One region of the Vogesella lacus genome, then DNA from elsewhere that is predicted to be linked to it. Evidence: predicted binding sites of a transcription regulator. Region 1 holds the regulator's gene; each other region holds the start of a gene.
The links. The regulator sigma-54, encoded in region 1, starts transcription at its own class of promoters, with help from an activator protein. The targets are predictions, from matches to a motif close to CTGGCACGCTTCATGCTT.
Positions count from the first base shown of each region.

Region 2: the regulator sigma-54 is predicted to act here: its motif matches at 3,243-3,260, upstream of nirB (nitrite reductase large subunit NirB).
Region 3: the regulator sigma-54 is predicted to act here: its motif matches at 3,603-3,620, upstream of glnK (P-II family nitrogen regulator).

Region 1 covers NZ_CEETQT010000007.1:94,431-101,872, reverse strand. The annotation lists gene ACZ9W6_RS10510 (KpsF/GutQ family sugar-phosphate isomerase) at 1-941, shown strand, start outside; gene ACZ9W6_RS10505 (KdsC family phosphatase) at 950-1,474, shown strand; gene lptC (LPS export ABC transporter periplasmic protein LptC) at 1,471-2,031, shown strand; gene lptA (lipopolysaccharide transport periplasmic protein LptA) at 2,021-2,518, shown strand; gene lptB (LPS export ABC transporter ATP-binding protein) at 2,515-3,240, shown strand; gene ACZ9W6_RS10485 (RNA polymerase factor sigma-54) at 3,247-4,683, shown strand; gene hpf (ribosome hibernation-promoting factor, HPF/YfiA family) at 4,737-5,060, shown strand; gene ptsN (PTS IIA-like nitrogen regulatory protein PtsN) at 5,204-5,668, shown strand; gene hprK (HPr(Ser) kinase/phosphatase) at 5,661-6,617, shown strand; gene rapZ (RNase adapter RapZ) at 6,598-7,440, shown strand; gene ACZ9W6_RS10460 (NusG domain II-containing protein) at 7,442-7,442, shown strand, end outside.
Region 2 covers NZ_CEETQT010000006.1:59,839-67,280, forward strand. The annotation lists gene ACZ9W6_RS09120 (nitrate reductase) at 1-243, opposite strand, end outside; gene nirD (nitrite reductase small subunit NirD) at 287-601, opposite strand; gene nirB (nitrite reductase large subunit NirB) at 655-3,087, opposite strand; gene ACZ9W6_RS09135 (ABC transporter ATP-binding protein) at 3,450-4,241, opposite strand; gene ntrB (nitrate ABC transporter permease) at 4,243-5,121, opposite strand; gene ACZ9W6_RS09145 (CmpA/NrtA family ABC transporter substrate-binding protein) at 5,133-6,398, opposite strand; gene ACZ9W6_RS09150 (ANTAR domain-containing response regulator) at 6,640-7,218, opposite strand.
Region 3 covers NZ_CEETQT010000012.1:82,184-89,625, forward strand. The annotation lists gene ACZ9W6_RS15655 (cytochrome c1) at 1-668, shown strand, start outside; gene ACZ9W6_RS15660 (glutathione S-transferase N-terminal domain-containing protein) at 818-1,420, shown strand; gene ACZ9W6_RS15665 (ClpXP protease specificity-enhancing factor) at 1,434-1,844, shown strand; gene ACZ9W6_RS15670 (ammonium transporter) at 1,904-3,205, opposite strand; gene glnK (P-II family nitrogen regulator) at 3,222-3,560, opposite strand; gene ACZ9W6_RS15680 (accessory factor UbiK family protein) at 3,796-4,062, shown strand; gene ACZ9W6_RS15685 (YifB family Mg chelatase-like AAA ATPase) at 4,067-5,572, shown strand; gene ACZ9W6_RS15690 (SPOR domain-containing protein) at 5,614-6,270, shown strand; gene ACZ9W6_RS15695 (thiol:disulfide interchange protein DsbA/DsbL) at 6,282-6,890, shown strand; gene ACZ9W6_RS15700 (undecaprenyl-diphosphate phosphatase) at 6,948-7,442, shown strand, end outside.

The sequences.
Region 1 (7,442 bases):
GAGAAACGCTGCAAATCGAGGCAGCCGCCATTACCAGGCTCTCGGAAAGACTGGACGAGCAGTTCGTCCGCAGTGTTGAACTGATGCTGGCATGCAAGGGCCGTGTAGTTGTCAGCGGCATGGGCAAGTCCGGTCATATCGGCAACAAGATTGCCGCAACACTGGCCAGTACCGGCACACCGGCTTTTTTCATGCATCCGGCCGAAGCCGCCCACGGCGACCTTGGCATGATTACCGACAAGGACATCCTGCTGGCAATGTCCAACTCTGGTGAAAGCGACGAAATCATCGCCCTGTTGCCAGCGCTCAAGCGCAAGGGCACGCCCATCATCGCCATGACCGGCCGCCCACAATCCACACTGGCACGTGAGGCCAATATCCATCTGGATGCCGGCGTCGAAAAGGAAGCCTGCCCTTTGGGCCTCGCCCCGACTGCCAGCACCACCGCCGCACTGGCGCTGGGGGACGCACTGGCAGTAGCGTTGCTCGAAATCCGCCAGTTCAAGGCCGAGGATTTTGCCCTCTCCCACCCCGGTGGCAGTCTTGGCCGCAAGCTGCTGGTACACATTCGCGACATCATGCATAGTGGCGAAGCCCTGCCGCAGGTGCAATCCGGTGCCAGTCTCAAGGAAGCGCTGCTGGTAATGACCCAGAAAGGTCTGGGCATGACTGCCGTTTGCGACCGTGAAGGCAAGCTGATCGGTGTCTTCACCGATGGCGACCTGCGCCGCACGCTGGATCGCACGCTGGATCTGGCCGGGCTCTACATTGATGACGTGATGGGCAGAAACCCGCGCACCGTTGCGGCCAACCTGCTGGCCAGCGAGGCCGCTCACCTGATGCAGCAACACAAGATCAACGGCTTGCTGGTAACCGGCAAGGACGGGCAATTGCTCGGCGCCCTCAATATGCACGACCTGCTGAAGGCAGGCGTTATCTGAGATTGACAATGCAAACGATTAACGAACTGGCCAAGCAAACCCGCCTGCTGATCATGGATGTAGATGGCGTGCTGACCGATGGCCGGATTTTCATTACCGCCTCCGGCGAAGAGTTCAAGGCCTTCAATACCCTGGATGGCCATGGCCTGAAAATGCTGCAGTCTACCGGTGTACAACTGGCCATCATTACCGGCCGTGCCGCCCCAAGCGTAGCGCATCGCGCTCGCGGCCTCGGTATTGATCATTACTATGAAGGCGTGCACGACAAGCGTGTCGCCTTTGCCGACCTGCTGCAAAAAACCGGCTTGACTGCCGCACAATGCGCCTACATCGGTGACGACGTGATCGACCTGCCGGTAATGAGCAAGGTTGGCCTCGCGGTTGCCGTTCCGGCGGCACCGAGCTTCGTGCGCCAGCATGCCCATTTTGTCACCGGCAATCACGGCGGCAGCGGCGCAGTGCGCGAGCTGTGCGAGCTGATCATGCAGGCACAGGGCACCTTTGACGCACTGATGAACAGCTATCTGGCATGAATCGCGCTGCACGACTCTTTCCGCTCGGACTGACGCTAGGCATGGCGCTGCTGGCCTTATACCTGCACATCGTTACGACGCAGCAGCCCTTCGCCCGGCCAGACCTGAATCTGAACGAGCCGGAATACACCATCAGCAATCTGCAGGCGCGCCAGTATGACGAGCATGGCATGCTGCAAGAGCGCCTGTACGCCAAATCGCTGTGGCAACTGCCCCGCAATCCGCTGGTCTTTGTGCAAGAGCCACTGCTGACCCGTTATCAGAACGGCAAGGCCGACTTCTCGGTAAACGCCTCGACGGCGACTTACCACCGTCAGGAAAAGCTGGCCGAGCTGAAAGACAATGTCCGCTGGGAGCAGGAGCAGCCGGGCAAAACGCCGATCGTACTGCAGACCTCCAGCATGCAGCTGGATGGCAACAAGCATGAAGTACGCAATCAGGCACCGCTGCTATTGACCCAGCAAAACTCCAGGCTCAATGCCACCGGTTTCATTTATCGCCAGGACAGCCAGACTCTGGAATTTCTGTCCAATGTTAGGATCTTCTATGCGCCATAGCCTGCCAGCCCTGTTACTGATCAGCTGCCTTGCCGTTCCGGCTCATGCCGACAAGGCCGATCGTGACAAACCGATCGAAATCAGCGCCGACAAAGGCACGCTTGACCAGAAAAAAGGCACCACAGTCTGGGAGGGCAATGTCGATGTCAAACAAGGCACTCTGCTGATTCAGGCCGACAAAGTCATTGTGGTACGCGATAACAAGGGCCAGCAGCAGCTGCAAGCCAGTGGCGGCCCGGTCAAGTTCCGCCAGAAGATTGATGGCAGCAACGAATTCGTTGAAGGCTCGGCCAACAGCGTGCAATACGACAATGGCAGCGACCTTGCCATTCTGACCGGCAATGCGCGTATCAAGCGTGGCATGGACTCGGTCAGCGGCAGCCGCATTGTCTACAACACCGCGACCGAGAACTATGAAGTCAATGGCAGCGCCAACGGCAGCACCGGCCGCGTCACCGTGATCCTGCAACCCAAGAGCAAGCCATGAGCAGCACGCTTTCCATCCGCCAGCTGAAAAAGACCTTCAAAAAGCGCACCGTCGTAAAGAATGTGTCGCTGGACATCAGCAGTGGCGAAGTGATCGGCCTGCTGGGTCCGAATGGCGCCGGCAAAACCACCAGCTTTTACATGGTCGTTGGCCTGATCGCTGCCGATGACGGCCGTATCGAACTCGACAAGCAGGAGATCACCCACCTGCCGATTCATCAGCGCGCGCGCATGGGGCTGGGTTATCTGCCGCAAGAAGCATCGATTTTCCGCAAACTCACCGTAGAAGAAAACATCAAGGCCGTGCTCGAGATCACCGGCCTGCGCGGTGAAGAGCTGGAAAACGAGCTGGTATTGCTGCTGGACGATCTCAACATCGGCCATCTGCGTGAAAGCAACGCCATGGCACTGTCTGGCGGTGAGCGCCGCCGCGTGGAAATCGCCCGGGTACTGGCCACCCGACCGCGCTTCATCCTGCTGGACGAGCCATTTGCCGGCGTTGACCCGATTGCCGTGATCGATATCCAGAAGATTATCCAGTTTCTGAAATCACGCGGCATCGGCGTGCTGATTACCGACCATAACGTGCGCGAAACCCTGCGCATCTGCGACCGCGCCTACATCATCTCGGAAGGCGGCGTACTGGCCTCCGGCCTGCCGGGCGAACTCGTTGAAAATGAACAGGTAAGACGTGTCTACCTGGGCGAACACTTCCATCTGTAAACAAGCATGAAACAGACCCTCCAGCTCAAGACCAGTCAACAGCTGACGCTGACGCCGCAGCTGCAACAGTCCATCAAGCTTTTGCAGATGTCCACACTCGAACTGGGCTCCGAGCTGGAGCGCTATCTGCTGGAAAACCCCTTGCTGGAACGCCAGGAAGAAAGCGAAGAAAAGCTGGTGCCGCCAAGCGAATGGCCAGAGCGCAACCAACCGGCCGAAACAGCTCCGGAAACCCCGCAAGAAAACGCCTCACAAGATAGTGATAACAGCAGTGCATTTGACGAGCCTGCTGACTGGGGCAGCCGCAGTAGCAGCAATCACGATGATGATGACGAGTTTGACCCCATCCTCAGCGCCCCGAAAAAGCCCTCGCTGCGCGAGCACCTGTTAAGCCAGACCGGCGAACTACAACTAAGCCAGCGTGACCGCGCCCTGATTGCCCTGCTGATCGACGAGCTCGATGATGATGGCTACCTCTCCAGCCCTCTGGACGAGATACTCGCCGAGCTGCCGCTTGAGCTGGATGTCGAGCTGGAAGAGTTGTCCTGCCTGCGTCGCCTGCTGACCCAACTGGAGCCCGTCGGCTTTGCCAGTCTTAATCTGCAGGAATTCCTGCTGTTACAGCTCGACAATGCCCCCCATGACAAGCACCCCGCGCGCGAGTTGGCCGCAAGCATTGTCAGCCAGCATTTTGACTTGCTGGGCAACCGTGACTTCATCAAGTTGAAGCGGGCCTTGAGCATTGACGATCCGACACTGAAAGCCGCTCACGGCTTGATCACCAGCCTGCGCCCGCGCCCGAGCAGTGGCTTTGACCACGGTGAAACCCACTACGTTGCACCGGATATCCGGGTGATCAAGGTTGGCCGCAGATGGGTTGCCCGGCTAAACCAGGCCAACCTGCCCAAACTTCGTGTCAACCAGATGTATGCCTCTCTGCTACAACAGAAAGGAACCAGCCACGATCTGGGTGGTCAACTTCAAGAGGCACGGTGGCTGATCAAAAACATTCAGCAACGATTTGACACCATCCTGAAAGTGGCGGAATCTATAGTCGAAAGACAACAAGAGTTCTTCGAGCTGGGCGAAGTAGCCATGCGCCCGATGATTCTGCGGGATGTCGCAGATGAGCTTGGACTCCATGAATCAACCATTTCCAGGGTAACCACGCAAAAATATCTTTTGTGCAGCAGAGGCCTGTTTGAGCTGAAGTACTTTTTCGGCAGCTCTGTTGATACCGATAGTGGCGGTGAGTGTTCGGCGACAGCCATCAAGGCCATCATCAAGCAACTCATCGATCATGAAGATAATAAAAAGCCGTTGTCAGACGGTGCGATTGCAGACCATCTCGTCGCCAAGGGCATACAGGTAGCCAGAAGAACGGTTGCCAAGTACCGGGAAGCGATGCAGATACCACCGGTCAGCCAACGCAAGTCACTTTGATTTTCTTGAGTCGCGACACTTCGTTCGCGACACTTTAAGAAGGAGTAAAGGGTATGAACCTCAAGATTACCGGTCTCCACCTCGAAGTTACCCCAGCACTGCGTGAATATGTAGAAAGCAAGCTGGAGCGGATTACCAGGCATGTAGATAATGTTATCGGTGTCAACGTGACATTGTCTGTCGACAAACTGGTACAGAAAGCCGAAGTAAACGTGCATTTGGCGGGTAAAGACATCCACGCCGAAGCGACGGATGCCGATATGTATGCTGCCATCGATGCCTTGGCAGACAAGCTTGATCGTCAGGTTCTGAAGTTCAAGGAAAAACAGGTTGACCACCGCGTCAGCCCTATCATTCAGGATCAGGCAGCCCTCTGATACCCTGCAAAGACAAGAACGGATAAGATTTCTTATCCGTTCTTTTTGTTTGAAACAATCCACCACGCTTACGTCCTGATCGGCTATTGAAATCTTGCCGGAAAGCGTAGAATGGCCAACGTTCTTTACTGGCACCACGCAAGATGAGCCTCATTAGCAAAATCCTTTCTCCAGAAAATGTCATGGTCGGGCTGGATGTATCCAGCAAGAAACGGTTGTTTGAACAAGTCGGCATCCTGATTGAAAACTCACAGGGCATTGCCCGCAGTGATGTTTTTGACAGCCTGTTCTCCCGCGAAAAACTGGGCTCGACCGGACTTGGTCAAGGTGTCGCCATACCTCATGGCCGCATCAAGGGCCTGAAAGAAGCCACCGGTGTTTTCATCCGTTTGAGCACTCCTATCGCCTTTGACGCCCCGGATAACAAGCCGGTCAGCCTGCTGTTTGTGCTACTGGTGCCGGACCAGGCGACAGATATTCACCTGCAGGCACTTTCCGAACTCGCCCAGCGCTTCTCCAGCAGAAGCCTGCGCGAGCAAATGAACAGCCCGGAAAGTAATGCAGAACAACTTTATGAACTGATCTGCGGCCAGAGTGACCATGCCTAATATCAGCGTACGCCGCCTCTATCAGGAAAATCAGCACAAGCTCAATCTGAGCTGGATCGCCGGTCGTTCGGGTGCCGATAACCTTATTTCGAATGATGAACAAAGACCCACCCAAGCACTGGTGGGACATCTGAACTTCATTCACCCCAACCGGGTACAGGTGCTGGGTCTTGCCGAGGTGGAGTACCTGAACAAGCTGGAACAGGCTGCCGCCAGAACCGCGCTTGACCAGCTGTTTCACCGCAGCATGGCCGTTGTCATTGTCGCCAATGCCCAAAACGTGCCCAACCTGCTGCGTGATTACTGCCATACCCACGGCGTGCCACTGATGAGCACCCCGCTGGAAAGTCCCTATCTGATGGATGTCCTGCGCATCTATCTGGCCCGAGCGCTGGCAGTTTCAACCGTCATGCATGGCGTATTCCTTGATGTACTCGAGGTCGGCGTGCTGATCATGGGTGACTCCGCCATGGGCAAGAGTGAACTGGCGCTGGAACTGATTTCACGCGGCCATGGCATGGTGGCCGATGATGCGGTCGAACTGTACCGGATTGGCCCGGAAACGCTGGAAGGTCGTTGCCCTGCCCTACTGCGTGATTTTCTTGAAGTACGTGGCCTCGGCATTCTGAATATCCGCACCATTTTTGGCGAGACAGCCGTTCGCCCGAAAAAGGTGCTGAAACTCATCATTCACCTGATGAAAGCCAATGATCAGGCAATGCAAACCCTCGACCGGCTGAATATCCAGTCCGAGACTCAGGATATTCTGGGCGTGAAGGTGCGCAAGGTCATCCTGCCCGTTGCCGCCGGCCGTAACCTGGCTGTACTGGTTGAAGCCGCTGTGCGCAATTACATCCTGCAGCTACGCGGTATCGACAGCACCAGAGAGTTTATCGATAGACATACCAGTTTGTTACGTGAGCAAGAGCATGCAACTGATTCTGATTAGTGGCCTTTCCGGTTCGGGTAAATCGGTTGCCCTGCGCCTGCTTGAAGACAATGATTTTTTCTGTGTTGATAATCTGCCGGCCGTGTTGCTGGAAGACGTCGTCAGCCTGCACGATGATCAGCTACAACCCAAACTGGCAATCAGTGTAGACACCCGTTCTGCTGCGACACTCGCCGCCTTGCCCAGTGCCATGCAGGCACTGCGCAGCAAGGGCATTGATACTCGCCTGATTTTTCTCGAAGCCAGCGACAACACACTGGTCAAACGTTTCTCCGAAACCAGAAGAAGACATCCGCTGTCTGGCAGCGGTCTGACCGTAGAAGAGTGCATCAATCTCGAACGGGAAATGCTCGAACATCTGCGTGAGCTCGGCCATCGTATCGACACCACCAATCTGTCAGCCAACACACTAAGGAGTTGGGTCAAATTGCTTGTAGATGCCGATGCCTCCGACTGCCTGACCCTTGTATTCGAGTCATTCGGTTTCAAGCATGGCATTCCGCTTGATGCCGACTTCGTATTTGACGCGCGCTGCCTGCCCAACCCTTATTACGAAGAAAAACTCAGGCCGCAAACCGGCCTCGATCAAGACGTCATGGACTTCTTCGCTCAAGAAAAGCTGGTCAGCGAGATGCAATCTGACGTGATGAAATATCTGCAAAAATGGCTGCCCCGTTTCCGCAGCGACAATCGCAGCTATGTCACGATTGCCATCGGCTGTACTGGCGGCCAACATCGCTCTGTCTATCTGGCAGAACGTCTGGCCGAAGCCTTCGACAACCAGCAAGTCCTGATCCGCCACAGGCAGCTGCAAGGCAAATAATG
Region 2 (7,442 bases), on a different contig from region 1:
CTGTGCCAGCTCACCCTTGGCTAGACGCAACGTTGGCCGCAACAGCCGCGCCGACGGCCGGCCGGCACTCTCGCTCAAGGTGCGCCCCTTGCTGCACAGGCGGCCGAAATTGGCCGGATGCTGCGGATCGCCGCTGACCGTGATGGTGCCATCGCCCTGCGGGCTAACGCGCACCCCGCAGCCGGTGCCGCAATAGCAGCAGATGGAGGCGACGGTATTGTCTTGTCCCGTTATCGCGCTCATATCAAATCTCCTTGCGGCCAACCTTGGCTGCCGCTTGCCAGTGTCAATCCAGCGCCAGGTACACGGTACCGGCTTCCTGCTTCAGGGCGATGTGCCCGGTGCAGCCTTCGTCCGGCGCACAAGCCTGGCCGGTAGCCAGATCGATATGCCAGTTATGCAGCGGGCAGGCCACGCTGCGGCCGGAGACGATGCCCTGCGACAGCGGGCCACCCTTGTGCGGGCATCTGTCATGCAGCGCAAACAGCTGGTCATCAACGGTGCGGAAGATGGCGATATCCACCTTGCCTTCGCGCTTCAGCACGCGGGCGCCCTGCGCGGGGATGTCGGCCAGCTGGCAGACGGCTTTCCATGCGGTCATGTCGAATTTCCTTTATGCAGAGGCCGCCCCGGCGACCTGCCGGGGCCGGAGTATTAAACGGTGAGCGGCGCAAACTCGTGGCGGGCCACACCACCGGCGTAACGTTCGGCCCACGGGTCCTGTTCGAACGACAGCGCAAACTTCAGCCGCGCATACAGTTCATCGCGGCCAACGTCGTCTTGCAGTACGCGCTGCTTGATGTAGTCCATGCCCACCCGCTGCAGGTAATGCACGGTGCGCTCCAGATAGAACGCCTCCTCGCGGTACAGCTGCAGGAAGGCGCCGCTGTACACCATCACCTCGTCGTGCGTTTTCACCTTGCAGAAAAACTCGGCCACCTCGGTCTTGATGCCGCCGTTGCCGCCGATATACAGCTCCCAGCCCGAGTCCACACCGATGATGCCCACGTCCTTGATGCCGGATTCGGCGCAGTTGCGCGGACAGCCGGACACCGCCAGCTTCACCTTGGCCGGGCTCCACATGCCGAACAGGTCTTTTTCCAGATCAATGCCCATCTGGGTGGAATTCTGGGTGCCGAAGCGGCAGAACTCGCTGCCGACACAGGTTTTCACCGTGCGCAAGCTCTTGCCGTAGGCGTGGCCGGATGGCATGTCCAGCTCCTGCCACACCTTGGGCAGGTCTTCTTTCTTCACACCCAAGAGGTCGATACGTTGGCCGCCGGTCACCTTCACCATCGGGATCTCATACTTGTCGGCCACGTCGGCAATGCGGCGCAGCTCGGACGGGTTGGTGACGCCGCCCCACATGCGCGGCACCACCGAGTAGGTGCCGTCTTTCTGGATGTTGGCGTGCACCCGCTCGTTGATGAAGCGCGACTGCGGATCATCCTTCGCCTCTCCCGGCCAGGTCGAGATCAGGTAGTAGTTCACCGCCGGCCGGCAACTGGCACAGCCATCCGGGCTGCGCCACGCCAGCTCGCGGAAGGTATCGGCCAGACTGGTGAGGTGCTTGTCGCGGATGGCTTGGCGCAGCTGGCCGTGCGTCATGTCGCTGCAGCCGCAGATGGCCTTTTCCGATTTCGGCTTCACATCGGCCGCACCACCGACGCAGTTGATCAGGATCTGCTCGACGAGGCCGGTGCACGAGCCGCACGAGCTGGCCGCCTTGGTGTGCTTTTTCACCTCATCGACGGTGAATAGGCCCTTTTCCTGGATGGCCTTGACGATGGTGCCCTTGCACACGCCGTTGCAGCCACACACCTCGGCATCGTCCGGCATGCCCATGGCGCGGTTCTGACCCTGATGACCGGTATCGCCGATGGCACCCTCGCCCAGCATCAACTGATCGCGGATTTCATGCACGGCATGGCCTTCGCGGATCAGGCGGAAGTACCAGCCACCATCGGCGGTATCGCCATACAGGCAGGCGCCCACCAGCTTGTCGTCCTTCACGATCAGCTTTTTGTACACACCGCCCATCGGGTCGGACAGCATGATCTCCTCGCAGCCCTCGCCGCCCATGAAATCACCGGCCGAAAACACGTCGATACCGGTAACCTTGAGCTTGGTCGAGGTAGCCGCCGGCACATAGCGGGCGATGCCGAAATTGGCCAGATGGTTGGCCGCGACCTTGGCCATGTCGAACAGCGGCGCCACCAGCCCGTAGCTGACGCCACGGTGGCTGACGCACTCGCCCACCGCATACACGCGCGGGTCGAAGGTCTGCAGAAAGTCGTTCACCACCACGCCGCGATCGCAGTACAGGCCGGATTGTTCGGCCAGGCTGTAATTGGGGCGGATGCCGACCGCCATCACCACCAGCTCCGCTGGTATCGCATCACCATCCTTGAAGCGCACCGCACAGACACGGCCGCTCTCGCCCTGTACCAGCTCGGCCGTCTGTTTCTGCAGCAAAAACTTCAGCCCCTTGGCTTCCAGGCTCTGCTGCAACAACTGCGCGGCGGCTTTGTCGAGCTGGCGATCGAGCAGCCATTCGCCCAGATGCACCACGGTCACCGCCATGCCCCGCGCCAACAGACCGTTGGCCGCCTCCAGCCCCAGCAAGCCGCCACCGATCACCACTGCGTGGCGATGGCTGGCCGCCGCGGCGATCATGCTCTCCACGTCGGCGATATCACGGAAAGTCACCACCCCCGGCAAGTCCTTGCCCGGCACTGGCAGCATGAACGGGCTGGAGCCGGTGGCCAGCAGCAGGCGGTCATACGGCACGGCAGTGCCGTCGGCAGACCGCACCACACGGCGGCCACGGTCGATCTCTACCACCGGCTGGCCCAGATGCAGGGTGATGCCATGTTCGGCATACCAGTCGTGATCGTTCAGCACGATATCCGGCAGCGTCTGCTCGCCGGCCAGCACCGGCGACAGCATGATGCGGTTGTAGTTAGGGTGTGGCTCGGCACCGAATACGGTGATGTCGTAAGTATCCGGGGCCAGTTTCAGCAGCTCTTCCAGCGTGCGAACGCCCGCCATGCCATTGCCCACCATGACCAGCTTCTGTTTGCTCATCGCCTTGCATCCTCGGGAAATGCGGTTGCACCACAGCAGCCTTGCGGCGGTACAGACCAAAAAAAAGTCCGCCGCCGTGCCAAAGCACGGTGGCGGACTTCCTTGTCCTGGTCACGACTCGCCATTGAGCCATGACACCTTTGCGTATTCATGTTTAGCAAGTGGCGTGCCAGCTCTGGCTCGCCACTTCAGGCAGAAAACCTGGTGTTTACAGCCAAAACCAGGCTTTGAGCGGGCCACTTCAGCGCCGACTGCCTGCAATTGGTGCGTCGCAGCACCCAATTGGTGAACGTTGGCCGCAAAAAAGCCCCGCATGGGCGGGGCGTGAATGAAGCATGGCTCCAACAGGGACGGATACAACATCAGGCAGCCGATTTGCGATGTTTCTGGTACAGAAAATCCAGCACCGCACTGCGACAAGCGTGGTAATCGGCATGACTGGCCAACGCCAGCCGGTCGCGCGGTCTTGGCAGATTGACTTCAAGAATTTCGCCGACAGTAGCCGACGGGCCATTGGTCATCATCACGATGCGATCCGACAGCAGCACCGCCTCGTCAACATCATGGGTAACCATCACCACCGTGCTGCCGGTGCGCTCGACAATCTTCACCATCTCGTCCTGCAGATTGGCGCGGGTCAGCGCATCCAGCGCACCGAAAGGCTCGTCCATCAACAGCACTTTCGGCTCCATCGCCAGTGCACGGGCGATGCCGACGCGCTGCTTCATGCCGCCGGAAATCTCGTGCGGATGCTTGTCACGGGCATGAACGAGGCCCACCAGATCCAGCGCGGCATCGGTGCGTGCGGCCAACTGCGCCTTGCTCTCCTTGCGGCCGAATACGCGCTCTACCGCCAGCATGATATTGCCGTAGCAGCTCAGCCACGGCAGCAGGCTGTGGTTCTGGAACACCACCGCACGCTCCGGCCCCGGGCCGTCAATTTCGCGGCCATTGCACAGGGCGATGCCCTCGTTGGCATCCAGCAAGCCGGCGATGATGTTCAGCACGGTAGACTTGCCGCAGCCCGAGTGACCGATCAGCGACACAAACTCGCCCTGGCGGATGGTCAGATTCACGTCTTTCAGGGCGACAAAGCGGCCCTTTTTGGTATCAAAGTGTTTGCCTACCTGTTCCAGCTCGACAAAGCGTTCCATTTCACACCTCCTGTCCGAAGCTGGCTTTTCTGGCCAGCCAGACCAATGCCTGTTCCAGCAGCAAACCGACCAGCCCCACCACGAAGATGGCGATCAGGATGTGCTCGACGTTCAGATTGTTCCATTCATCCCACACCCAGAAGCCCAGCCCGACACCGCCGGTCAGCATCTCGGCGGCGACAATCACCAGCCACGCCGTGCCGATGGCGAGGCGCACGCCGGTCAGCATATGCGGCAGTACCGCCGGCAGCAGGATCACGCTGAACACCTTCCACTCCGACAGCCGCAGTACGCGCGCCACGTTCAGATAGTCTTGCGGCACGGCGCGCACGCCGGCGGCGGTGTTGAGAATCATCGGCCAGATACTGGAGATGAAGATCACCCAGATCGACGCCGGGCTGGCCGCCTTGAATACCAGGAGGCCAATCGGCAACCAGGCCAGCGGACTGACCGGTCGCAACAGGCTGATGATGGGCGCGCACATGCGGGACAAAAACGCAAAGCGGCCAATCATGAAACCCAGCGGAATCCCCACTGCCGCCGCCAAGGCAAAGCCAACGCCGACCCGGCCCAGCGACATCAGGATGTTCCAGCCTATGCCCTGATCATTCGGACCATTCTGGTAAAACGGGTCGGCAAACAGCTCTTGCGCCGAGGCCCATGTCGATTGCGGCCCGGGCAGGCTGCCCTTGCTGAGCTGGGAAACCAGCGTCCACAACAGCACAAACAGCAAGACGCCGAGCAGCGGCGGCACCAGCGCGCGGATATACGGCACCAGCGGGGCCAGCAGCGGTGTGGCGGCGAGGCGCGCCACAGGAGACGCCGGCTTGCGCCGCCGCGGCATGGCCAGGTCGGCCGCAACAGGTTTGGCGATAGTCATCTCACACCTCCTCAGGCCTTGATCTTGAAGCTCGCAGCATAGGCGGCCGGATTCTTGCCATCCCACACCACGCCATCAATCAACTTGCTGCTACGCATATCGCCAGGTGGCAGGGCCACCTTGGCCATCGCTGCGGCATCCTTGTAGATGGCAATCTGGTTGATCTGCCGCGCGACACCGAGATAATCCGGATCGGTCTTCAGCAGGCCCCAGCGCTTGTGCTGGGTGAGGAACCACATGCCGTCAGACAGATAAGGGAAGTTGACCTTGCCGCCATCAAAGAACTTCATCAGCTTCGGGTCTTGCCACTTTTTGCCGAGGCCATCTTCGTAGGCACCGACAAAGCGGCCGGCAATCACCGCCTCGGGCGCATTCACATAGGCTTTGTCAGCAATCAGTTTGGCGACTGCGGCGCGGTTTTTCACCTCGTCGATATAGCGCGAGGCTTCGAGCAGCGCCGCAACCAGTGCGCGGGCGGTATTGGGGTTTTGCTTGACCCAGTCACCAGTGGTGCCCAGTACTTTCTCCGGATGATCTGGCCAGATCTGCTGCGAGGTAGCCACCGAAAAGCCGATACCGTCGGCAATGGCGCGTGCGTTCCACGGTTCGCCCACGCAATAGCCGTCCATATTGTCGACACGCATATTGGCCACCATCTGCGGCGGCGGCACCACGATGGTTTTCACGTCGGCAACCGGGTTGACGCCATGTGCGGCCAACCAGTAGTACAGCCACATGGCATGGGTGCCGGTCGGAAAGGTCTGCGCAAAAGTGTATTCACGCGGCTCGGCCTTGATCAGCTTGGCCAAGGCCGCACCGGTGGTAACGCCCTTGTCCTTGAGCTGATTGGAAAGCGTGATGCCCTGGCCGTTCTGGCTCAGCGTCATCAGCACGGCCATGTCTTTTTTCGGGCCGCCAATGCCAAGATGCACACCATAGATCATGCCGTACAGCGAGTGCGCCGCATCCAGCTCGCCATTCACCAGCTTGTCGCGCACGGCTGCCCAGCTGGCCTCCTTGGACGGCACGATGGTGATGCCGTATTTCTTGTCGAAGCCCATCTTCGAGGCCACGATCACCGAGGCACAGTCGGTCAGCGGAATGAAACCGACCTTGACTTCGGTTTTCTCGGGCTTGCCGGTGACGGCCGCCAGTGCCGAAGTGGCAAAGCCGGCAGGTAAAGCAGTTGAGGCCATCAATGACAGGGCTCCTTTGAGAAAATCGCGGCGCTCGGCGCTGGCGGACTCGGTCTGGTTTTCAAAACGTGGCTGTTTCATCTTGCTGCTCCCCTTGCTGTAGGCAGAAAAAGAAAAAGCGTCCGTTACCCGAGCTTGCGGGTAACGGACGCCGTTGTCCGTGTGTCCGGCCTTGCCTGCGTTGGCATGGCCGGTTTGCCTGGCGCTGCATTGCGCCTCGGGGAACATCTTGCAATTGCCGTGCCAGCTTTTACACGGCACTTCGCCTGATTTGTGCACTGCAATAATGCAGACGCGCACCATCGTGTGGCCACTTGCACCATCAACCCTGCAGCCACTCGGCGAGGCTGATGATTTCCTGGGCGACCACCGCCAGCTTTTTCTGCTGTTGCATCGCACGTTCGCGCAGTTGGCGATAGGCGCTGGCCTCGTCCAGCCCTTTCATCTGCATCAGCAGGCCCTTGGCTTTCTCGACCAGCTTGCGATCCGCCAGCTGCTGATGCGCCTCTGCCAGCTCGGCGCGGCGCTCCTGTTCCAGCCGGTGCCGCTCGATGGCGACATCCAGTACCCCGACTATCCGCGCCGCATCGATTTCGCCCACCACATAGGCGGCGACACCGGCTTGCAAGGCCGCACGTATGGTTTCGCGCCGCTCGTCATCGGTAAACATCACCACCGGCTGACCGTGCCGCGCCCCCATCACGCAGACCTGCTCCAGCATATCGCGCGACGGTGCATCGCTATCCATCAACACGATATCCGGCCGCGCTGCGGCCAACATGTCGGCCAACTGCAGGTTGGCCGCCACCTCAGCCACCACCCGCACCCCCGCTGCGGTCAACATCTCGCGCAAGGCCACCGCCTTGCCCGAACCATCATTCACCAGCATTACACTCAGCATGATCCGCCCCGTTTGCCTGTTGTTTGGCGAATCTTCAGCAAACGTCGTGCCATGCACGACCAGCGCTGCGGCTGCTGCCGGTTGTTCTGGGACGCAAGAAGTTTGACAAAGCTGGTCAATAAGCGGACGATCGGGCTCCTCTTCAAAAATGCTGCCGGCTCAGCATTTGCCTTGCTCTAGACTCTGCACAGCATGTGCAGCTGCCTCCCGCCCGGGTTCACGAA
Region 3 (7,442 bases), on a different contig from region 1:
CGGCTCCGATCAATATCAAGGACACCGAAAGCCTGCAACGTGGTGCCCAGATCTTCGTCAACAACTGCTTGTCCTGCCACTCGGCCAGCGCCATGCGCTACAACCGTCTGCAAGACATCGGTCTGACTGAAGATCAGATCAAGAACAACCTGCTGCTGGCTGGCGACAAGATTGGCGATACCATGGATATCGCCATGAACAAGAAAGACGGCAAGGTGTGGTTTGGTGCCACCCCGCCAGATCTTTCGGTAATCGCCCGCTCGCGTGGTGCTGACTACCTGTACGGTTACCTGCGCGGTTTCTACCGTGATCAGAGCCGTCCGACCGGCTGGAACAACCTGGTGTTCGACAAGGTTGGTATGCCACACATCATGTGGCACTGGCAGGGTGAGCAGGTTCTCGAGACCCACAAGGGTGCCGATGGCCACGAAACCAAGAAGCTGGTACTGGTCAAGCCGGGCTCCATGACCAAGCTGGAAAACGGCAAGGCCGATACGCGCGAGTTTGACCAGCGCATGGCCGACCTGACCAATTTCATGGTGTATATGGCTGAACCTACCCAAGTCAAGCGTCATCAGATCGGTTATATCGTTCTGCTGTTCCTGACTGCCTTGTTGCTGCCACTGGCCTACTTCCTGAAGAAGGAATACTGGAAAGACATTCATTAATGTCTGATGGCAGTAAAAGAGAGAAGCGGCAGAAATGCCGCTTTTTTCTTTTGTATCAAAGACTTATGCATTTATTTTGGCAATTGCCATGCTGTTGGTGATAAAATTGCCTGTTAATTGATCAATTCAGTACAGGATGTCGCTTCATCATGATGACTCTTTACTCTGGAACTACCTGCCCGTTCAGCCAGCGTTGCCGTATCGTGTTGTTTGAAAAAGGGATGGATTTCGAAATCATCGATGTGGATATCCACAACAAGCCGGAAGATCTGGCGGTGATGAATCCGTACAACGAAGTGCCGGTACTGGTCGAGCGCGACCTGATCCTGCACGAGTCCAACATCATCAACGAGTACATCGACGAGCGTTTCCCGCATCCGCAGCTGATGCCGGCTGATCCGGTGATGCGCGCCCGTGCCCGTCTGTTCCTGTATCGCTTCGAGCAGGAACTGTTCGTACACGTCAAGGCGCTGGAGTCCGGTGCCAGTGGCAAGGAAGCCACCAAGGCGCGTGAAGGCATCCGTGATGGTCTGGTGATGATTGCGCCGGTATTTGCCAAGCAGAAGTTCATGCTGGGTGACGATTTCTCCATGATCGACGTGGCGATTGCACCGCTGATGTGGCGTCTGGAGCATTACGGCATTGATCTGGGCAAGAGCGCGGCGCCTATCCTGAAGTACGCCGAACGCCTGTTCCAGCGCCAGTCCTTCATCGACTCGCTGACCCCGGCTGAAAAAGCCATGCGCAAGTGACAGGAGATTGCCCGTGTCCAGTACCAAGCCTTATCTGATTCGTGCCCTGCATCAGTGGTGCACCGATAACGGGCATACCCCATATCTCGTGGTGCATGTGGATGGCAATACCACGGTGCCGATGCCTTTCGTCAAGGATGGCGAAATTGTGTTGAATACCAGCTACGGTGCCACCAAAGGACTGCAGATCGAGAACGACTGGATTTCGTTTTCGGCGCGCTTCGGTGGTGTCAGCCACGATTTGTGGATTCCGGTGAGTAATGTCCTGTCGATTTTCTCGCGCGAGACCGGCGAGGGCATGGGTTTCGAGCTGGAACCGTTTGGCGGTGCTGCACAGCCGGAAGCCGTCACGCCGGCTGAGCCACAGGACTTGCCGCCTGATGACAAGCCGCCGTCACGCAGCCATTTGCGCATCGTGAAATGAAAAAAAGCCCGAATCATCGATTCGGGCTTTTTTGCGGCCAACGTTGGCCGCACAGGGATTTACTCGACACGCTCGCCGTGCAGGGCAACATCCAGGCCTTCGCGTTCTTCTTCTTCGCTGACGCGCAGGCCGATAACGGCATCAATGATCTTCAGCAGGATGTAGGTCACGATGGCGCAGTACACGGCAGTCACTACCGCACCCAGGGTCTGGGTCATCAGATTGCCTTCCACCCCGCCGATTTCCTTGACGGCAAAGACGCCGGTGAGGATGGCGCCGACAAAGCCGCCCACACCGTGTACACCAAAGGCATCAAGCGAATCATCGTATTTGAGCATGTGCTTCAGTGTGGTAGCACTCCAGTAGCAGATCACGCCGGCGATCAGGCCAATAGCCAGTGCGCCTTTGGCATCGACGAAACCTGCCGCCGGGGTGATGGCAACCAGGCCGGCAACTGCACCGGAAACCAGACCCAGCAGGGATGGCTTACCTTTGGCAGCCCATTCGGCGATCATCCATGCCATGGCAGCCATACCGGTTGCTACTTGAGTTGCCACCATAGCCATGGCGGCACGACCATCGGCAGCGACGGCAGAGCCGGCGTTGAAGCCGAACCAGCCCACCCAAAGCATGGCGGCGCCCACCATGGTCAGCACCAGGTTGTGCGGTGCCATCGCCTCGCGGCCATAACCGATACGCTTGCCCAGTACCAGTGCGGCCACCAGACCGGCTACGCCAGCGTTGATGTGGACGACGGTACCACCGGCAAAGTCCAGTACGCCATGATCAACCATCCAGCCGCCAGGGCCCCAGACCCAATGGGCAACCGGTACGTAAACCAGCAGGGACCAGATCGCCATGAACACCATCATGGCAGAGAACTTCATGCGCTCGGCGAAGGCACCAGCAATCAGGGCAGGTGTGATGATGGCAAACGTCATCTGGAACATCATGAACACGCCTTCAGGGATGGTCGGCGCCAGTGGGTTGACCGTCAGTTTGCCTTCATCCTTCAGGAACAGCATGCCGTCGAGGAATAGACGATCAAAGCCGCCGATCAGCGAATTGCCCGGCATGAAGGCCAGACTGTAGCCGGCGATAGCCCAGATCACGGTCATCATGGCGCAGATGGCAAAGCTCTGCATCAGGGTGGACAGTACGTTTTTCTTGCGCACCATGCCGGCATAGAACAGCGCGAGGCCAGGAATGGTCATGAACAGTACCAATGCCACCGAAGTCATCATCCATGCGGTATCACCGCTATTGATGGTGCTGGTTTCAACCAGTTGCGAGCCATCGGCCCAGGCCGGGCTCGCCAGTAGTGCAGGAAGAATCGAATATTTGGCAATGCGTCCAAGCATGATGTTCTCCTTGTTGTCAGACGGCATCTGCGCCGGTTTCGCCAGTCCGGATACGGACAATCTGTTCCAGGTCCATGACAAAAATCTTGCCGTCACCGATCTTGCCGGTGCGGGCAGCCTGCTCGATGGCTTCAACGACCTGATCCAGCAGCTCGTTGGCGATGGCGATCTCGAGTTTTACTTTCGGCAGAAAGTCCACGACATACTCGGCACCGCGATACAGCTCGGTATGGCCTTTCTGGCGACCAAAGCCTTTCACCTCGGTAACGGTGATACCTTGTACACCAATGGCAGAGAGAGCTTCCCTTACTTCGTCAAGCTTGAAGGGTTTGATGATGGCGCTAACCAGTTTCATGGCAAATTCCTCGTGACGGGTTGATGTGCGACGAGCTTCGCTATGCATGATCCGTGCCAATTGTTAAAAATCTTTGTACAACAAGCTTTTGGCGTATCGCTGTGCCACAATGCCACGCAATTTGGCTGGTAGTCGGTATCGCCATGTTACGAATTGGTGCATTGCCGCAAGGCGGGGAAATAGGCTTTTTGCTACACTCAGTATTGTCCTGAAATGACATAGTCAAGGAGTTGTCATGTTGAGCCAGAAGCTATTCGATGAAATCAGCAACAAGATCAGCGAAACCATCGCCGCCAGCCCGGCCAAAGATATCGAGAAAAACGTGAAAGCCATGATGGCCGCCACGTTTACCAAGATGGATCTGGTAACGCGCGAAGAATTTGATGTACAGCAGGAAGTGCTGGCCAGAACACGCGAACAGCTGACCCTGCTGGAGCAGCGTCTGCAGGCGCTGGAGGCTGCGGCCAACCCTGAAGCCGCCAGTCAAGAACCGCAGATCTGATGCCATGCTGGCGGTCTGCACGAGTCGGGCTCTTTATGGTCTGATGTCGCCTCAGGTTTTTGTCGAGGCGCATCTGGCTAACGGTTTGCCGGCATTTACACTGGTTGGCTTGCCTGACGTCGAAGTCAAGGAGAGCCGTGAGCGCGTGCGGGCCGCTATTTTGCAATCGGGTTTCGAGTTTCCGGCGCGGCGGATTACGATCAACTTGGCGCCGGCAGACTTGCCGAAAGAATCAGGGCGCTTTGATTTGCCGATTGCCGTGGCCCTGTTGGCGGCAGCCGGTCAGCTGCCCATCGCGGCGCTGGATGACGTCGAGCTTGCTGGTGAGTTGGGGCTGGATGGGCGTTTGCGTCCGGTAAGAGGTGCATTGGCAATGGTCAGTGCAGCCCGGGGTAGCGGCAAATCATTTATCTTGCCCCGAATCAGTGCATCGGAAGCAGCCTTGGTGCATGGGGTGCAGATTTATGCCGCAGATACCTTGTGTGAGGTCTGTGCCCATCTGGCGGGCTTGAAGCAGCTTGATTTGATAACGGCGATGCAAGCTGGCCAGCGTGATATCGAATATCCGGACCTGAGTGAGGTGAGGGGGCAGGGGGCTGCCAAACTGGCGCTGGAAATTGCAGCGGCAGGCGGGCATAACTTGTTGATGTCCGGTCCGCCCGGGACGGGCAAGTCGATGCTTGCCCAGCGTATGCCGGGCTTGTTGCCGACGATGACGGTAGGCGAGGCGCTGGAAAGTGCGGCGGTGCAATCTTTGGCCAGCCAAGGCTTTGCGATGTCGTACTGGGGCACGCGGCCATTTCGCTCGCCGCACCACACGGCATCGGCTGTTGCGATGGTCGGAGGTGGCTCTGATCCGCGACCGGGTGAGATCAGTCTTGCTCACCATGGCGTGCTCTTTCTGGATGAGCTGCCCGAGTACGATCGCAAAGTACTTGAAGTATTGCGTGAGCCACTGGAGAACGGGGAGATCCATATCGCCAGGGCGACACGACAGGTTTGTTTTCCGGCGCGTTTTCAGTTGTTGGCCGCAATGAATCCATGTCCCTGTGGATATCATGGCCATCCCAGAAAGGTGTGTCGCTGCAGTGTAGATCAGGTCCGAAAGTACCGGTCGCGTCTGTCTGGCCCCTTGCTGGACAGGTTTGACCTGATGGTTGAGGTCAGTGCCTTGTCGCTGGATGAATTGCAGACTTTGCCCAAGGGTGAGTCGAGTGCGGCGGTGAGGGAACGGGTAGAAATGGCAAAGGAGCGCCAGCTGCAGCGGCAAAGTTGTCGCAATGCGGATCTTGCCGCGGCCGAGCTTGAGGCCTGTTGCCCTTTGGCCGAGGCTGACAGGCAGTGGCTGAATCAGACGCTGGAGAAGCTGGAGTTATCGGCCAGGGCATATTTTCGGATTTTACGGGTGGCAAGAACGCTGGCTGATCTGCAAGGATTGGCTTATCCTGCTCGCTTGCATTTGCTTCAGGCTGTTCAGTTACGTCGAGGCTTGTTACAGCTTGAAAGCTGAGTGGTGTTTCATTATTTATTGCTGTCAATTTAGTGGGTTTCATGGGTAATCGTGACTTGAAACATGCCAGAAGTACATCTCGCCAGCCAGCCAAGAGCGGTGGCGGCATGATGGCTGGCGTGTTGGTTGGTTTGATTCTGGGGGTTGGTTTGCTGGGTGGCGCTGCCTTTTATATGTATGGTGGGCAAACGCCGTTTTTTGGCAGTCGACCTGAGGCAGTCAGCAAGCCTGACGTCGCAGCTTCTGCTACTGCGGAAGAGTTGTTGGCACCGGGCACTCGTCTGGCTACGACAGAGCCGGTGCCGGTGGTCGTGCCACCAAAAGCCACCATCAATTCCGCACCGGTTGCCAAAGCACCGCAGGATGATGAACAGCGATTCGATTTCTACAAGATCTTGCCCGGGCAGGTAGAGGCGGTGCCAACCGAGGCGCCGGTCACCCAGAAAGCATCGACGTTCCGCATGTATCTGCAAGCGGGTGCCTTCAATAACGAGGGCGATGCCGACAATATGAAAGCCAAATTGGCGCTGATGGGCGTCGAGTCAGCTATCCAGTCCAGTGATGTGCCGGATAAGGGCTTGCTGCACCGTGTGCGTATCGGCCCGTTCGATACCAGCGTTAATCTGGAGCCCTTGCGTCAACGTTTGAAGCAAGATGGTATTGACGTGGCAATCGTCAAAGTTCCTGCCAACCCTTGATGGGATTTCACATGAAGAAGTGGTTACTCGCTGTTCTGCTGTTTTCTTCGGCGGCTGCCAATGCAGCGCTGGTTGAAGGTCGTGATTACGTCAAACTGGCCAAGCCGCAGCCATCGTCCGTTGCTGGCAAGGTTGAGGTTATCGAGTTCTTCTCTTACACCTGCATCCATTGCTATAACCTTGAACCTAGCCTGGAAGTCTGGAGCAAAAAGTTACCAGCCAATGTCCAGTTCCGTCGTGAGCAGATTGTCTGGAACAAACCGATGGAAGGCTTTGCCCGACTGTATGCTGCGGCCAACCTGACCAAGACGATGGATAAGCTGCATCGCCCGGCTTTTGAGGCAGTGGTGAAGCAGAAAATCAATCTGGCTGATGAGGCTGTGTTGAAGACCTGGCTTGAAAAGCAGCCAGGTATCAATGTGAATGCCTTCATGCAGTCATACAAATCGTTTGGTATCAATGCCAAGGTGGCACAGGCTACCAAGATGACTCGTGATTATGAGGTGCAAGGCACGCCAGCGATTGTCGTGGGTGGCAAGTATATGGCCCAGCCTGCCGAGCCGGCGCGCCTGCTGCAGGTGGTGGACGAGCTGGTGCAAATGGTTGCCAAAGGCAAGTAAAACAAAGCAAGTCAGACAAAGGTCATCTGCGGATGGCCTTTGTTTATTGGGGGTTACATGGATTGGATCATTCTTGCCCAGGCATTATTGCTGGGTATTGTCGAAGGCCTGACCGAGTTCTTGCCGGTATCAAGTACCGGCCACCTGATCGTGATCGGCGATCTCATCGGTTTTCATAACGATGGCAAGGTGTTTGAAGTAGCAGTCCAGTTGGGTGCCATTCTGGCAGTGCTGTTCGAGTACCGGCAGCGTTTTACCAGTGTGGTCAGTGGCTTGTTCTCAGATGCCAAGGCGCAGCGTTTCGTGATGAATCTGTTCGTGGCATTTTTGCCGGCGGCGGTCGTTGGCCTGTTGTTTATCAAGCAGATCAAACTTTACTTCTTTAATCCGGTCAGTGTCGCGAGTGCGCTGGTGATTGGCGGTATTGTCATACTGCTGGCCGAGCGACGCGAGGCCAAGCCTCGCATTCACAGTGTTGACGAGATTCGCTGGCAGGATGCCTTGAAGGTGGGCTGTGCACAGATTATTGCGATGATTCCGGGGACATCCCGT